DNA from 4 places in the Cytobacillus sp. FSL R5-0377 genome. Region 2 is predicted to be linked to each of the others. Evidence: predicted binding sites of a transcription regulator. Region 2 holds the regulator's gene; each other region holds the start of a gene.
The links. Region 2 encodes Rex, which represses fermentation and respiration genes when NADH is low (regulators of the CRP and FNR family bind a similar motif). Its sites were predicted from a motif close to TTGTGAAATATTTCACAA; they were not measured.
Positions count from the first base shown of each region.

Region 1: a site for Rex is predicted at 1,876-1,893, ahead of qoxA (cytochrome aa3 quinol oxidase subunit II). Genes of this name have one in related genera too.
Region 3: a site for Rex is predicted at 1,662-1,679, ahead of NSQ49_RS10100 (cytochrome c oxidase subunit 2A). Genes of this name have one in related genera too.
Region 4: a site for Rex is predicted at 1,580-1,597, ahead of NSQ49_RS05820 (TIGR04053 family radical SAM/SPASM domain-containing protein). Genes of this name have one in related genera too.

Region 1 covers NZ_JBBORA010000001.1:160,408-164,614, forward strand. The annotation lists gene qoxB (cytochrome aa3 quinol oxidase subunit I) at 1-863, opposite strand, end outside; gene qoxA (cytochrome aa3 quinol oxidase subunit II) at 853-1,845, opposite strand; gene ltaE (low-specificity L-threonine aldolase) at 2,537-3,568, shown strand; gene NSQ49_RS00835 (hypothetical protein) at 3,762-3,938, opposite strand; gene NSQ49_RS00840 (CAP domain-containing protein) at 4,090-4,207, shown strand, end outside.
Region 2 covers NZ_JBBORA010000001.1:2,181,955-2,186,161, forward strand. The annotation lists gene groL (chaperonin GroEL) at 1-169, opposite strand, end outside; gene groES (co-chaperone GroES) at 228-512, opposite strand; gene NSQ49_RS11160 (CPBP family intramembrane glutamic endopeptidase) at 805-1,530, shown strand; gene NSQ49_RS11165 (YdiK family protein) at 1,571-1,762, shown strand; gene NSQ49_RS11170 (redox-sensing transcriptional repressor Rex) at 1,784-2,428, opposite strand; gene moaC (cyclic pyranopterin monophosphate synthase MoaC) at 2,456-2,938, opposite strand; gene NSQ49_RS11180 (ABC-F family ATP-binding cassette domain-containing protein) at 3,132-4,207, shown strand, end outside.
Region 3 covers NZ_JBBORA010000001.1:1,974,643-1,978,849, forward strand. The annotation lists gene NSQ49_RS10090 (cbb3-type cytochrome c oxidase subunit I) at 1-972, opposite strand, end outside; gene NSQ49_RS10095 (cytochrome c oxidase subunit II) at 987-1,451, opposite strand; gene NSQ49_RS10100 (cytochrome c oxidase subunit 2A) at 1,464-1,604, opposite strand; gene NSQ49_RS10105 (hypothetical protein) at 1,945-2,076, shown strand; tRNA gene NSQ49_RS10110 (tRNA-Ile) at 2,160-2,236, opposite strand; tRNA gene NSQ49_RS10115 (tRNA-Gly) at 2,245-2,318, opposite strand; tRNA gene NSQ49_RS10120 (tRNA-Cys) at 2,337-2,410, opposite strand; tRNA gene NSQ49_RS10125 (tRNA-Gln) at 2,421-2,495, opposite strand; tRNA gene NSQ49_RS10130 (tRNA-His) at 2,521-2,596, opposite strand; tRNA gene NSQ49_RS10135 (tRNA-Trp) at 2,608-2,681, opposite strand; tRNA gene NSQ49_RS10140 (tRNA-Tyr) at 2,689-2,772, opposite strand; tRNA gene NSQ49_RS10145 (tRNA-Phe) at 2,795-2,870, opposite strand; tRNA gene NSQ49_RS10150 (tRNA-Asp) at 3,041-3,117, opposite strand; tRNA gene NSQ49_RS10155 (tRNA-Met) at 3,121-3,194, opposite strand; tRNA gene NSQ49_RS10160 (tRNA-Ser) at 3,295-3,387, opposite strand; tRNA gene NSQ49_RS10165 (tRNA-Met) at 3,411-3,487, opposite strand; tRNA gene NSQ49_RS10170 (tRNA-Ala) at 3,507-3,582, opposite strand; tRNA gene NSQ49_RS10175 (tRNA-Pro) at 3,601-3,677, opposite strand; tRNA gene NSQ49_RS10180 (tRNA-Arg) at 3,683-3,759, opposite strand; tRNA gene NSQ49_RS10185 (tRNA-Gly) at 3,767-3,841, opposite strand; tRNA gene NSQ49_RS10190 (tRNA-Leu) at 3,848-3,932, opposite strand; tRNA gene NSQ49_RS10195 (tRNA-Lys) at 3,948-4,023, opposite strand; tRNA gene NSQ49_RS10200 (tRNA-Val) at 4,201-4,207, opposite strand, start outside.
Region 4 covers NZ_JBBORA010000001.1:1,165,494-1,169,700, reverse strand. The annotation lists partial or broken gene NSQ49_RS05825 (IS1182 family transposase) at 112-1,466, shown strand; gene NSQ49_RS05820 (TIGR04053 family radical SAM/SPASM domain-containing protein) at 1,700-2,827, shown strand; gene NSQ49_RS05815 (Crp/Fnr family transcriptional regulator) at 2,859-3,560, opposite strand; gene moaA (GTP 3',8-cyclase MoaA) at 3,846-4,207, shown strand, end outside.

The DNA of each region.
Region 1 (4,207 bases), 2.0 Mb from region 2:
AGGGCAACAATATATACCTCTGGATGGCCCCATAGCCAGAACAGGTTAGCCCAAAGCATATCCATGCCTCCGCCGGATACCGTGAAGAAATGTGTTCCATACAGACGGTCGAATGTCATCAATGCCAATGCGACTGTGAAAATAGGGAACGCAGCCACAATCAGAATTGATGTAACAAAAGTAGTCCACGTGAACATCGGCATTTTCATCAGTGTCATGCCTTTTGTTCTCATTTTCAGTATCGTAACGATAAAGTTTATACCTGTCATTAATGTACCGATACCGGCAATCTGCAGGGCGACGGCGTAAAAGTTATTGCCGATTCCCGGACTGAACTCCTTGCCTGCAAGAGGGAAGTAGGAAGTCCAGCCTGCATCAGGCGATCCTCCAATGACAAAGGAAATATTGAATAACATAGCTCCGCTGAAAAACAGCCAGAAGCTTAGAGCATTCAGCTGTGGAAAGGCAACGTCACGTGCACCAATCTGCAGCGGAATGACAACGTTCATTAATCCAATCAAGAACGGCATAGCCATGAAGAGAATCATGATAACGCCGTGTGTTGTAAAGATTTCATTATAGTGCTGGGAATTCAAAAATTCCATTTCAGGCCGCGCAGTCTGAGCTTTCATCAGCAGGCCGTCCATCCCGCCGCGGAAAAACATTAATACCGCGGAGATGATATACATAATACCTATTTTTTTATGATCAACAGTAGTCAGCCATTCTGTCCACAGATACTTCCATTTTTTCAAATAGGTAATCCCTGCCACTGCACCAATCATTGTCAGCAAAATGGCAATCTGGGAACCTAGTATAAGGGGATCTCCGGTAATAAAAAACTCATCCCATTTAATGCCCACTATGGCCACCTCCATGGTTTTCTTCACTGTCATCATGGCCGCTGTCTTTGCCATGACCTTCAATTACATTCGGGTTCTCATTTTTGTAATTATCGTCTTCTTCAAATGTCTTGCCCTGGTATCCATGGCCTCTGTAAAGTTCAGGGTTTGTATAAGCCTTAGAGTGAGGATCAGCATGATTTACCCATTCTAAATGAGTATTTGAATATGTCAGTCTTCCTAAATGAGTAGGCTTCAGCAGTCCTTCATACTCTTTCTCTGTCAATTTAGGTGCTGTATCCTTAACATCTTCAACCCATTGGTCAAAATCTTCCTGTGTTTGGGCAAGCACTTCAAATTTCATATCCGCATATCCGCGGCCGTTAAAGTTCGTGTTCTGGCCTTCGTATGATCCAGGGTTATCTGCAACAAGATACAATTCTGTTTCCATCTTCGGCATGGTGTACTTCTGTCCGCCAAGTGCAGGCACCCAAAAAGATTGCATGGTACTTGCGGAAGTCATTTTGAAGAGTACTGGCCTATCTTCGGGAATATTGACATAGTTCACTGTCTCAATGCCTTCTTCGGGATAACTGAAAATCCATTTCCAGTCAGCAGATGTAACATGTATGGTAATAGGCTCTTTTTCTTCATAGCCCTTTGGTGTTTCTTCCAGCGCATAAAGGGTTTTAACGGTCGGGATCGTTAACGCAATGACGATTAAGATCGGAATCCCGGTCCAGATAATTTCAAGGAGTGTACTCCCATGCTCCTCGGGTGGTTCATAATCCTTATTCTCAGGTTTTTCACGGTATTTCCAAACAATGTAGCCGAATAATCCAAATACGACTGCAACAACAAGAAGCATCCAGATCAGGGACCAGTTAATTAATTCAGTAATGCTTCTGGCTACAGGACCCTGCGGTTCAAAAACAACCATATTACAGCCGCTGAGCAAAAGCATCGGCAATATAGCTGTTAGAGAGAGCAGCATTTTTTTCATCTGATGTTTCATCTCCTTTAAACAAAACTATTGTTAAATAATTCACAAATAATGTGCGCAATTTCACAAAGATGTCAAAAAAATATATTGCTGGCAAAATTGCACATCCCTGAAACCTTTATTTAACTTAGTTATCACTGTGTAAATGATATTAACATAAGCAAATGTGAAAAGTTGTGACAAATATCAAAAGGAAATATATGTAAGAACTTTGAACCGCTTTTTATTTTCTATAAATAGCAATATAACAACGGTTCTGCTGCATTATCGAACTTTTGAACAACTTTTGAACTTTTTTTATGAAATTTTCACCATGGCTGTTTTCGTATATTTTGTTGCTATTTGTATTATAATTACTGAGATAATTAGAGCGGGGGTAGCGGGCCAGGTGAGGCCCCGCAGACGCGCAGCGCCGAGGAGCCTTAGGCGCAAGCCTCGCGGAAAAGGAGCATCCTTAGCGGCCAACAACGGACAACACTATAAGCAGAAAACAAAAATTAATACGAAAAGAAAAGAGCCTTCAATAATAAAGGAAGATATACAAAAAAGGTGACTCTTCGGACAGAAAAGGATTTTTCATAACAGGAAAATGATTTTGATTAAAAGCCTGTAAGTGCTCTTTCTTATTTATTGAAAAATACAGAATACTGCAGTAACATAAAGTAAAATTAGATAGAGACAGGGTGAGGACATGATTGATTTAAGAAGCGATACAGTCACAAAGCCGACTGAAGCAATGAGAAAAGCGGCTTATGAAGCTGAAGTTGGAGATGATGTTTATGGAGAGGACCCTTCAATAAATATACTGGAGGAAAAAGCTGCTGAAGTGCTTGGAAAAGAAGCGGCACTTTTCGTAACAAGCGGAACACAAGGAAACCAGATTGCCATATTAACACATTGCCGTCCTGGCAATGAAATAATCCTCGAGGCAGAAAGCCATATATTTTACTATGAAAGCGGAGCTCCATCTGCATTCGCCGGTGTACAGACCAGAACGTTAAACGGGACAAGAGGGGCCATGAATCCCGCTGACTTGGAGTTTGCCATCAGGGGAGAGGATCAGCATTTTCCTGAAACTGGCTTAATTTGCCTTGAAAATACCCATAATCGAGCAGGCGGTGCCGTGATTCCCATTGATAATATGAAAGATATTCATCGTATCGCAAATTCCAATGACATTCCCGTACATATAGATGGAGCACGATTATTCAATGCCGCTGCAGCACTGAACCTCCCGGCTTCTGAATTAGCAAAGCATTGCGACACTGTCCAGGTATGCCTATCCAAAGGGCTGGGTGCTCCGGTCGGATCCATACTGGCAGGAAACAGAGATTTTATAACAGCCGCGAGAAAATGGCGCAAAAGACTTGGCGGGGGACTAAGGCAGGCTGGCATCATAGCGGCTCCCGGAATTATTGCTTTAACACAAATGAGAGAACGTTTGGCTGAGGACCATGAAAATGCCCAATATCTTGCACAGCAACTAGGCCAAATCAATGGGATTGAAATCGTAAATCAGGTAGATACAAATATCATTGTGGCCGATGTAAAAAACCTTAAGATGAATTCATCGGAATTTGTTGAAAAATTAAAAGCCCAAGGAGTTCTATCTGGAACTTTTGGACCTAGTTATGTGCGTTTCGTTACTCACTATGATGTGAACAGAAACCAGCTTGAACAAGCAATAACAGCCATTCAAAAAACAGCAGCACAAACTGTTTAATATGACAAACGCATGTCTTCCGGCATGCGTTTTTTTATTTCTGCACACGTGATAATTGGAGCAGGGGGGCAAGAGAACCATTTGTATTTTTTTTACTCAAATCAGGAGTGCTGACCCGAAGATGAAAACAAGGAGAAGACCCATCCATTAGACTGCCTTGATCTGATAACCACAAAGCTTAACGAAACTTGATTTAATAATATCCCTGCTGAGTAACAACAATGTAATGTCCGGTGTGCAAATGACTCTGATGCCAAACACTGTGAAAGGGGTATCCCTGATGGATAGCCTGCCACCAGGGCCCATATTGGATCTGCGGATATCCGTAGTAATGCGCACCATTCATGCCTGTAATGATATATTGCCTCAAAGCTGTTTCCTCCTTGTCATTTTTAAAAATAATCTATGCAAAAGCTTTTAATGTGGCTCTTGAAGATTTCTCTAATTTTCCACCTATACTTTAGGTCTTAATCCGTATGATAAAAAAGTAAAACTAACACTTTTTAAAGGAGAATAAGACCATGCTATTAAAGAAAAGTTTCTTTATTGGTGCTTTCCTGATTCTAACTCTTGCAGCATGTAATAATTCGCAGCAGGGAATGGATACAGGGGAGTTAACCGGGGATGACCTTCAAGAAA
Region 2 (4,207 bases):
TTGCGATTGTCACCCCATCATTCGTGATTAATGGTGAACCGAATTTCTTCTCAAGAACCACGTTGCGTCCTTTAGGTCCAAGAGTTACTTTTACCGCATTTGCAAGGGAATCTACACCGCGAAGCATCGCGCGGCGGGCTTCTTCACTAAATTTAATCTCTTTAGCCATTGATAAAAACCTCCTCAAAAATTTTCACTTTATCTTTTAATCTGCAACTAATCGGCGATTAGCCAATTACAGCAAGAATGTCATTTTCACGTAAAATTAAGTATTCTTTGCCTTCGTACTTCACTTCAGTACCGGCATATTTTGAGAAGATGATACGGTCGCCGTCAGCAACTTCAAGGGCAACACGCTCACCGTTTTCAAGAACGCGGCCAGTTCCCACAGCTACAACTTTGCCTTCTTGAGGCTTTTCTTTAGCAGTGTCCGGCAGTACAATGCCGCTTGCAGTTTTTTCTTCAGTTTCAACAAGCTCGATAATGATTCGATCACCTAGTGGCTTTAACAAGTGAAACAACCTCCTCAAATAATATGTAAATATTTTTATTTATTAGCACTCTCTCTTTATGAGTGCTAACACAATTATTATATTAATGAATCTCATATCTATTTGCAAGGGTGAAGCTTAAATTTTTTATAAAAAATTTCCTCATAGACAACCTCTTAAGTATGCTTCACCAGCCCTCATTTTAATCATGTACTTCTCCTCCTTTGATGCTGATATTTGAAACACCCTCCCTATAAAGAGTACAATGGCTTTAGGACTTGCAACCAACACTCAGATTAAGGAGTAAAACACTTTGAAGAAGGAATATTGGATTATATTAATCGCCTATATTGCCATGCAGCTTTCAAGCTTGTTTGGTGTTCCGCTCGTATTAATAACTGCCGATGCCCTGGGACATAACCCCGAGAATATGCAGATTCTTGCTGTAGCCTACTGGCTCGTAATCAGTTTCACGATTACGCTGACCATTACGCTTCTATTACTAAGGAAAGAAATGAAAAGGGGACTCGATCGGGATGCCTCTTCTGTGGCAGGCTCAGCGGGCTGGGCAATAGGAGGCATATTTTTGGCCCTGATTGCTCAAGCTACTGCTGCAAGTATTGAAAACCTGATTGGCATTGAAATGGGCTCTGAAAATACGCAGCAGATTATCCGGATTATTGAAGCATCGCCAATTGTCATTTTAATCAGCTCGGTCATCGGGCCAATCCTTGAGGAGATCGTCTTTAGGAAAATTATTTTCGGTTCCCTCCATAAGCGCTTTAACTTCTTCCTGTCTGCCCTGATCAGCTCGGTTATTTTTGCACTTGCTCATTTTGAGCCTGAACATGTATTGCTATACTCGGCAATGGGATTCACCTTTGCCTTCTTATATGTAAAGACCAAGAGGATTATCGTGCCGATTTTTGCCCATGTGGCGATGAATACCTTTGTTGCGGTTGTTCAGCTGAATCAGGATAATTTACAAAAGTGGTTAAAAGAAATGGAAAATTTGCAGAGCTTTATCAGCTTTTTCTAGAAAGAATGCTGTGGAGTTTTAAACTTACTGGGGGATTATCATGAGAAGCACACCTTTGTTTTCAGGCTTTATTTACATCCTTCTCGGATGCCTTTTCACTTTTATAGCCATCCAGAATACCCAGCGGGAAGAAACCTGGGGATTCTTTACTTATTTTTTAATCCTAATTGCTACATTTGATTTTGGCACCGGCCTGCGGATGCTTGGCCTGCATTTTAAAATGAAAAAATGAGCCGCATAAGGCTCATTTTTTTTACACTTCTTCAGGATAATTTTTAAGAAAATAAACCAGTGACTGCAATTCCACTGCCAGATCGATATGGTGAATCCGAATCGAGGACGGCACAGTGAGCCTCGCAGGTGTAAAGTTAAGGATTCCTTTTATTTTCGCATTCACCATCCGATCGGTGATAGTCTGGGCAGGCGGTGCAGGCACCGTTAAAATTGCCACCTGAATATTATTTTTCACAATCACTTCTTCAAGGTCATCCATATGATGGACCGGAACATCACCGATTTTCGTGCCAACCTTACTCTCATCCACATCAAAGGCTACTTCTATTTTCGTATTATTATTTTTAAGAAAATTGTAGTTTAGAAAAGCGGTCCCTAAATTCCCTACCCCGATCAAAGCGACTTTAGTCAGCTCGTCCTGGTCAAGAGTCTTCCGAAAGAAGCCTAAGAGGTAGTTCACATTATATCCATATCCTTTTTTCCCTAACGCACCGAAGTACGAAAAATCACGGCGGATTGTTGCAGAATCCACTTTTACCGCCTCACTCAATTCTGCTGATGAGACTCTCTGTTTGCCGGAGGAATGAAGGTTCTTTAGGAAGCGGTAATATAATGGCAGCCGTTTAGCTGTTGCCTGTGGTATCTTAATTGGTTCATTGGCCATTCGTCCATCCCCATTTCTTATGATGTATTAATTTCGTTTAAAATCTCCGTTTTTCCCGCCTGTTTTCTCTATTAAAAAGGTTGGTCCAATTACCATTCCTTTATCTACAGCCTTACACATATCATAAACGGTCAGCGCACAGACTGAAGCAGCTGTTAACGCTTCCATTTCCACACCCGTATTTCCTTTTGTTTTAACAGAAGCCGTAATGATAAGGACATACTCATCCTCTTCTGCTTTCCATGAAAATGAAATATCGACACCCTTAAGAGGCAGCGGATGGCACATCGGAATAATGTCCCATGTTTTCTTGCTTGCCATAATGCCTGCCGTTTGTGCAACAGCAAGAACATCCCCTTTTTTCATGGAGTTTGATGTGATCTTTTCGTAAATCTCCTGATTCACCGAAATACTTGACTGAGCAATGGCTGTCCTTGCGGTCTCAGGCTTATCGCTGACATCCACCATTTTTGCCCTGCCTTCTTGATTAAAATGAGTAAAATCCGCCATTAAAAAAACACCTCTCTTCAAAATCATACACTATTTTTCGGATTCTTTGTATGTGCATTGTAAGGTTCTTCACATATTTATTTACCTTTTCTTCTGTTTTAATGACCTTCATCCGGGCTTATAGTCCTGTCTCCTTTATTGCCGAACAATATATGAATGAGTTACACTTACTCTATACCAGAGGTGAAAGAACATGATACTATTACAAGTCAATCAGCTGGCAAAAAGTTTTGGAGCTGATCCCATTTTAACGAATATAAAGCTTGAAGTACAAACCAGGGACCGTATTGCCCTTGTAGGACGCAATGGTGCAGGAAAATCTACCCTTTTAAAAATAATTGCCGGACAAATGACGTATGATTCCGGAGAGATCATAAAGCCAAAGGAAGTAACCATTGGCTATCTTGCCCAAAATACCGGCCTGGAATCAGATTTATCCATATGGGAGGAAATGCTGACTGTTTTCAGTCATCTGCAAAAGCAGGAAAAACAGCTTCACAGCCTTGAAGAGCAAATGGCGGATCCTGATGTCCTTGGTAATTCTGATGCCTATGAACGAGTTTTAAAAGATTACGACAAACTCCAGGTTGATTTCAAAGAAAATGGCGGTTATCAATATGAAGCTGATATACGTTCCATTCTCCATGGACTCAACTTCAGCTCAATGGGCTATGATACAAAAATTTCGTCCTTGAGCGGCGGTCAGCGAACAAGGCTGGCCCTTGGTAAACTTCTGCTCACAAAGCCTGATATACTAATCCTGGATGAGCCTACCAACCACCTTGATATAGAAACACTATCGTGGCTCGAACAATACCTGCAGGGCTACAGCGGTGCCATTCTGATCGTATCACATGACCGCTACTTTCTTGATAAGGTCGTTTCCCAGGTTTACGAGATATCGCGCCACCAAATAAGAAAGTACCCTGGAAACTACAGTTCCTATTTGGATCAAAAAGCAGCTAATTTTGAAAAAGAAATGAAGCAATTCGAAAAACAGCAGGAAGAAATCGCTAAGCTTCAAGACTTTATTCAGCGAAACCTTGCCCGTGCCTCCACTACTAAAAGGGCACAAAGCCGCAGAAAGCAGCTGGCCAGAATGGACGTGATGGACAGGCCGCAGGGAGACGAGAAATCAGCTTCCTTTGGGTTTGATATCGAACGGCAGTCAGGCAATGAAGTATTGAATATATATTCTTTAGCAATAGGGTACAAAGAAATAGTGAGCGAGAATATTTCTATGCGGCTGGCAAGAGGCGATAGTATTGC
Region 3 (4,207 bases), 210 kb from region 2:
TACTGCAAACATAGCATAAGCAGTCATTAAAGAAGGGAAACCAATTGCCAGACTCATAAACACGTGCATGTATTTAACTGGCTCTGAAATACCAGGATCTATAATTTGATGGTGGAAACCGCCTGTAATATTCATAATAACGAGTGCGATTACTACGATCCTTGTTAAAAGGTCATTCCACCTTTTTCCCCCAATGATCTTTGGAACAATGACATACCAGGCAGAAACAGCTGTTAAATACCAGATGTTAACCAGCGTGTGTCCGAAAGCCCAGAACAAAGTGCGTGCAACCATTACATTAATTGTCTCCACCCACCCAAAAGCCCATGGGATAATCGTAAAGACTTCAATCGCTACAGGTATGCTGCCGAAGAATAAGAGAACAAAGACCCCGGTTGCAAAGAAAGAAAGGATCGGTATATGCTGGCCCGGATTCCTCTTTCTCCAGCTGGCCACATTGATGAAAGCACCAAAGGCGCCCATCCAAACACCCAATACGATAAATACTAATCCTATATAGAAAATGGGTGAAGCAGCCATTGGCGGATAGAATGTATACATAACTGATGCTTCATTCATTAAAATCGGAATCACCGCTAGGACAAATCCGAAAATCTTCATCCAGAAGCCAATCCATGCCATCTTTCTGACCTTAGGAAGCAGGCCGCCCAGTGTATGGGATAACCCGGCATAGAAGTATCCGATTGTGAAGAAAGCCGACAGTACGACTACCAGCAGAAGGCCATGAGCTGTAAGTACCTGATAATAATTCAGCCATGCCGGCAATTCAAACATTCCAGCCCGATTCAGGCCTTGCAGCAATCCAAGTATTCCTCCCAAAAGGATGGCCAGGAAAGCAACAGATAAATATGATTTCGTTAATTTTGCATCCTCAAGGCTAATTCCCATAATTTTATTTGCTTTATCCTTAATAACTTGTGTTCTTCCAGATTGCTTAATAACTGTTTCCACTGTCTATCACCCCTTTATTTCACCGTAATGGTCGTGCTCATCATCTGATGGCCCGCACCGCAGTACTCATTGCAAAGTACTAAATATTCACCTGGCTTATCAAATTTCTGAGTGATCTTTTGTACATAGCCAGGTACTACCATAGCATTTAAGTTAGTTTCTGCAACCTGAAACCCATGAACGACATCTTTTGACGTCAATGTAAAATGAACTGTTGATCCGGCAGGCACCTCAATTTCATTTGGGGTAAAGCTGAATACCTGAAGCGTCATGACTACTTCATACTCTTTCTCGCCTATCTTCTTAATCCCTGGATTATCGAACGGTGCTGTTTCATCCACTTTCTGCGGATCAATTCGCTCTCCATAGCTCGGCGGCCCCAGCTCCAGGGCGAATGTCTGGTAGCCCGTAATCAGCATGAATCCAATAATCATCCCAAAGCTTAGAATCAGCCATATCTTCTCTGACCGATGCATCATTTTGTATCCCCCCTATAATCTGGCCATATACAGGCCATACACTATTAAATAAGTAACAAAGATCCCAAGCCCTACAACTGTAACTGAAAAGAACGTACCCTTTAGAGAGTTATGTTCCTTTGAACTGCTCTGGTTCACTTTTCGTGCATCCACCTTCCATCAGCTCCTTAGCTTTGTTACCTACATCATAGTTGAGAAGGGTTTTCATAAAAGTGAATTGAATCACACTTTTTTCATATATCTTCAAAGCAAAAGGCCTGCAATTTTGGTTAAACACTGTAGTACCAAGGGTTATCTCTATTGAACAGTGCTCTGGTAAGCATATAGGTTCACAAATAGTTCACAAAAAGTCACTTACCAGAAGTCCTATAATGATCATAGAATTTCAAGCTTGTAAGATGGTATTTTATGTTAAAATGATTTTGAGGGATGTAAACTATTGTTCTTAAACTAAACGCAAGTTAAGAAATTAATTAAAATTGGGGTGACTATTTTGGATGCTTTCGTGATTTTAGCTTTTTCATTAGCTGCGGGTGCGTTCTCTTTTGCATTATTTTCAGATGGTAAAGTTAAGAAACTTGAAAAGAGAGTGAAAGATTTAGAAGATAATATAAACGAAAATTAGAATGGCCAGACTAAACTCAAGAAGTTTCACATATATAAAAAAACTAATCCCTATTGGAATTAGTTTGAAAATGGTATGTATAATGGTGGGCCTAAATGGACTCGAACCATCGACCTCACGCTTATCAGGCGTGCGCTCTAACCAGCTGAGCTATAGGCCCATATGTGTTGGAGCGGGTGAAGGGAATCGAACCCTCATCATCAGCTTGGAAGGCTGAGGTTTTACCACTAAACTACACCCGCTTTGTAAGGAATATAAGTTGGAGGCAACACCCGGATTTGAACCGGGGATGGAGGTTTTGCAGACCTCTGCCTTACCACTTGGCTATGCTGCCTTAAAAAAAATGGCTGGGCTAGCAGGATTCGAACCTGCGAGTGACGGAGTCAAAGTCCGGTGCCTTACCGCTTGGCTATAGCCCAATAATAATGCAATTTAAAAGAATAATGGGGCGATTGATGGGAATCGAACCCACGAATGTCGGAGCCACAATCCGATGCGTTAACCACTTCGCCACAACCGCCACTATCCTACTGGCAGGGGTAGTAGGAATCGAACCCACATCAAAGGTTTTGGAGACCTTCGTTTTACCATTAAACTATACCCCTATATCAATGGTGGAGGGGGGCAGATTCGAACTGCCGAACCCGAAGGAGCGGATTTACAGTCCGCCGCGTTTAGCCACTTCGCTACCCCTCCAAGTCTGTAAAGACTAAGAAAATGGTGGCTCAGGACGGAATCGAACCGCCGACACAAGGATTTTCAGTCCTTTGCTCTACCGACTGAGCTACTGAGCCAAAATAATATTATATCCCTAAATCTAAATAAATGTGCTTCAAAGCCATGCGTTCTTTGTCGCAGATTTTAAAAGCATGCTATTCGATGATGAAAAGCTTCGCAGCTGCATTCTTTTAAAATCCTCTACCGACTGAGCTACTGAGCCAAAGCTTATATCTCTTTGTAAAAATGGCGGTCCGGACGGGACTCGAACCCGCGACCTCCTGCGTGACAGGCAGGCATTCTAACCAACTGAACTACCGGACCGGATTGCGGGGGCAGGATTTGAACCTGCGACCTTCGGGTTATGAGCCCGACGAGCTACCGGACTGCTCCACCCCGCGATAGTATTATTTATGTGATTTGTCTATGCTCACATCAAGCATTTCATCGCAGCTTATTCGGTGATATAACCGCCCCGCGACAATAATATTAAAGAAAATATGGAGGAGGAAAGGGGATTCGAACCCCTGCGCGGTTTGACCCGCCTGTCGGTTTTCAAGACCGATCCCTTCAGCCGGACTTGGGTATTCCTCCAATGTTGTATAAGATAATCATATTGGTAGCGGCGGAGGGGATCGAACCCCCGACCTCACGGGTATGAACCGTACGCTCTAGCCAGCTGAGCTACACCGCCGAAATGATTATATATTTTATGGTGGAGCCTAGCGGGATCGAACCGCTGACCTCCTGCGTGCAAAGCAGGCGCTCTCCCAGCTGAGCTAAGGCCCCATGTAAAAGAAGTGTCGCTGGTCGGGAAGACAGGATTCGAACCTGCGACCCCTTGGTCCCAAACCAAGTGCTCTACCAAGCTGAGCTACTCCCCGTAATATGGCGCGCCCGAGAGGAGTCGAACCCCTAACCTTTTGATCCGTAGTCAAACGCTCTATCCAATTGAGCTACGGGCGCAAAATAATGGAGCGGAAGACGGGATTCGAACCCGCGACCCCCACCTTGGCAAGGTGATGTTCTACCACTGAACTACTTCCGCTTAAAATGGTGCGGGTGAAGGGAGTCGAACCCCCACGCCTTGCGGCGCCAGATCCTAAGTCTGGTGCGTCTGCCAATTCCGCCACACCCGCAATATGAAATTAAAATGGTGAGCCATGAAGGACTCGAACCTTCGACCCTCTGATTAAAAGTCAGATGCTCTACCGACTGAGCTAATGGCTCTCACTAAAATTACGTTGCCTAAATCCTGAAACTTCCAGGTCAGATGTTCCAAAGCCCTGCGTGCTTTGTCACAGATTGCTATTCAGATGATGAATCTCACTGATGCTGCAATCTGCTCTACCGACTGAGCTAATGGCTCATACCTCTTTGAAGAGCATTTTGCTCATTCAGGAGTTATGGTGGA
Region 4 (4,207 bases), 1.0 Mb from region 2:
CAGCAGGAGTATTTCCTGCTGTCAGCTTGTAGACAAAGTCTGCTTTGCAGACCACGTCTACAAGCTTTTTTTGTATAATTAGATTGAAAAGATTTTTTGTGGGGGATTCAAATGTTATCAAAACACGTAGAAGATGGAAGAAATCAAATAGAAATGGTCGCTCTTGACCAATTAGTGCCTGAAGATCACCTGGTTAGAAAGATCGAACAAGCTATTAATTTTGAATTCATTTATGACCTAGTAAAAGATAAGTATAGCTTAGACAATGGGAGACCTAGTATTGACCCTGTTGTCCTTGTTAAAATGGTGTTCATTCAATATCTATTTGGCATACGCTCGATGCGTCAAACAATTAAAGAGATTGAGACCAACGTAGCCTATCGTTGGTTTATTGGGTATGGGTTCACAGAGAAAGTTCCTCATTTTTCAACCTTCGGTAAAAACTACGCACGACGCTTTCACAATACGGACCTTTTTGAACAAATCTTCTATCGTATCTTAAAAGAAGCCATGACAAAGGGATTGGTCGACCCATCAGTTGCTTTTATTGATTCTACCCATGTAAAAGCGAATGCGAATAAAAAGAAGTTTGAGAAGAAAATAGCTCGTGTTGAAACAAGAAGTTACCAAGCTCAGCTAGATGAAGAAATTAATATCGACCGTGAGGAACACGGAAAAAAGCCCTTCCCCCACAGAATAAAGAAGAGTCAAAAGAAATAAAGGTCAGTACAACAGATCCTGAAAGTGGCTATTATGTAAAAGATGAACGGGAGAAATTATTTGCTTATTCATTTCATACAGCATGTGATTCTCGTGGGTTTATCTTAGGTTCTCTTGTCACTGGTGGAAATGTTCATGATAGTCGCATGTTAGACCAACTCGTCACTCAAGTCAGGGATAAAGTTGGAAAGCCTGAATCTATCGCAGTTGATGCTGGATATAAGACACCCCACATAGCAAAATTCCTTATGGATCAAGAGATTAGACCCGTTATGCCCTACACTCGTCCGAGAACAAAAGACGGATATCTTAAAAAGTACGACTACGTATATGATGAACATTTTGATTGCTATATTTGTCCTGAAGGACAAATCCTTCCTTACCGCACAACGACTAGAGATGGCTACAAACAGTACACTTCAAATCCACAAAAGTGTAAAGAATGCCCTCTTTTAGAACGTTGTACTCAAAGCCAAAATCACACTAAAATGATTCATCGGCATTTATGGCAGGGTTACATAGATGAAGTGGAACATCTGAGACATACCGAACTGAATAAAACGTTATATGCAAAGCGCAAAGAAACGATCGAACGTGTCTTTGCGGATGCAAAAGAAAAGCATGGCATGCGTTGGACGACCCTAAGAGGGCTTAAAAAAGTTTCAATGCAGGCGATGCTTACTTTCGCCGCTATGAACCTTAAGAAACTGGCAAATTGGACATGGCGAGGACCATGTCCAGCTTAATTATTGAGGTATGCCAACTGAAAAATATGATAAAACCCCAGTTTCACAAAATGAAACTGGGGTTTGTCTACGGTCTGACAGCAGGAGTATTTCCTGCTGTTTTTTTTTTGCCCTTGTGAGGTAGTTCACTTATTTCACATTCCGATTATCCTATAATAACAATGAAAAACAAAAAATAGTCTGCTTTGTTTTGACAAATGGCCGGGAGTGAGGCCGTCAAGGAGGCATCTTTAATGGGATTTAATAGAGATTTTAATAAAGACCCTTTTATTGTTATCTGGGAATTAACAAGGGCATGCCAGCTAAAATGTCTGCATTGCCGTGCTGAAGCGCAGTATAGGAGAGACCCGCGGGAGCTTTCCTTTGAAGAAGGAAAGGCCCTAATTGACCAAATCAGGGAAATGAACAACCCTATGCTTGTGTTTACAGGTGGAGACCCATTAATGAGGCAGGATGTATTCAACATTGCCGATTATGCCGTGAAAAAGGGCGTGCGTGTCTCCATGACCCCCAGTGCGACACCAAATGTAACTAAAGAAGCAATTGAAAAAGCCAAACAGGTCGGCCTGGCTCGATGGGCCTTTAGCCTTGATGGGCCAAATGCAGAAATTCACGACCATTTTAGGGGAACTTCAGGCTCCTTTGATTTAACGATTGAAAGGATAAAATATTTACACGAGCTTGAAATTCCGGTTCAGATTAATACAGTTATCTCGCGTTATAATATCGATTTCCTTGAGGAGATGGCCCAGGCTGTAGAAGAACTCAAATGTGTTCTTTGGAGTGTGTTCTTCCTCGTCCCAACAGGGAGAGGGCAGGAAAAAGATATGATCACACCGGTTGAGCATGAGAAGGTATTTACATGGCTTTATAATTTAAGCAAGAAGGTTTCCTTCGATATTAAGACCACTGCAGCCCAACATTACCGTCGAGTAGTCATTCAGCAAAAAATGAAGGAAGCAAAGGCTCAAAATGAGGATATTCACTATCTCAATGCACTTACACAGCAAGGGCTGACAGGTTCTATAGATGGTTTAGGAAGGGCGCCAAAGGGAGTAAATGATGGAAACGGCTTTGTATTCATTTCACACATTGGGGACGTTTATCCAAGCGGGCTGCTGCCTGTTAAAGCAGGGAATGTAAGGGAACAGCCGCTCGCTGAAATATACAGGGATTCACCTATTTTTAAAGATCTCAGAAATCCTGATAAATACAAAGGAAAATGCGGCCAATGTGAATTCCGTTATGTCTGCGGAGGATCAAGATCACGTGCATTTGCCATGACGGGAGATTATATGGAAAGTGAACCATTTTGTGTATATATTCCTAAGGCGCTTAGAAAGAAAACGGAAAAAGCATAAAAGGATACAGGGGTGCAGATTGACTGCACTCCTATTCAATGCTGCAGTATACGGCTGGGCAATTTTCACAGCCTATTTCATTTTTTAAGTATTGGAGATCATTAACTGTAATTTTTCCATTTATTATTGTAATAATGCCGTCCTTCTTCAGTTCACCCAGTATCCGATTGGTGCTTTCCCGGGAAGTGCCGCAGAAATTTCCAAGCTCCTGGTTCGTAAGGGGCAGATCAATGAGTATGCCGCCATTCACTTTTACTCCATAGCTGTTAGTCATTCTGATAAGAGTTGAATACAGGGCACCTTTTTTTCCATTAAGCACGAGGTCTCTGAATTTAGTTTGTGTATTGCGGAAATGGTCGCTCATCCATTTCATAAATTCATAGGCGAGAGTACTATTTTTAAAAATCTCTCTTTCCAGGACATCTTTTTTTATCACAGCTACTTCACCATCTTCCAGAACTAAAGCATTCAATAAATATTTTGGGTCACTGGTAAATAAGGTCAGCTCGCCAATGATTTCATTTTCTCCGCATAACCTGAAGGTGAGTTCCCTTCCATCTGCTGTTATCTTGCTGATTTGTATCTTGCCGGAAAGGATGATGTATAACTCATCAGCATCCATCCCTTCCTGAAAAATATAAGCTCCTTTCAGGGTTTTCATATGCCGGTCAGCGAAATGAAGAAGCTCTTTAATCTCAATGGAGTGTGTTTGTTTAATGGCTTTATGAGCCATGGGAATCCTCCTCATAAAACAACTGTCTTTTTTCACAATAATATCATTTGTATAGTGAAAACATGGCCGGCTTTTGTGTCTTTATTGTGGCATTTTCTATAGATATGGCTGAATGATAGCTAATAAGAAGCAATTCCCTATTAACATTGTATCGATTGTATGTTCTAATAGTAAAAGCCTTTAATTTGAGATACTGGGTTATTTCTGTTATTTTAAGGGAAAGGCTAAAATATACATCTGTATAGAAAGCTTAAACAAGTCACTCTTTATATGGAGTTGAACGGAATGGCTAAAACAATCGTTAAAGATAAATTAAATAGGCCTTTAAGAGACCTGAGAATTTCTGTTATTGACCGCTGTAATTTCCGCTGTCAATATTGCATGCCGGCAGAAATTTTCGGTCCTGATTTTTCTTTTCTTCCAAAAAGCGAGCTTCTCAGCTATGAAGAAATTGAAAGGCTGGCTAGAATTTTCGTAAGCCTTGGAGTGGAGAAGATCAGGTTGACAGGCGGGGAGCCCCTCATGAGAAAGGACATGCCTAAACTTGTCAAAATGCTATCAGACATTGAGGGATTAAAAGATATAGGACTGACCACGAATGGTGTCTTGCTTCCCAAACATGCGAAGGATTTAAAGGGGGCTGGATT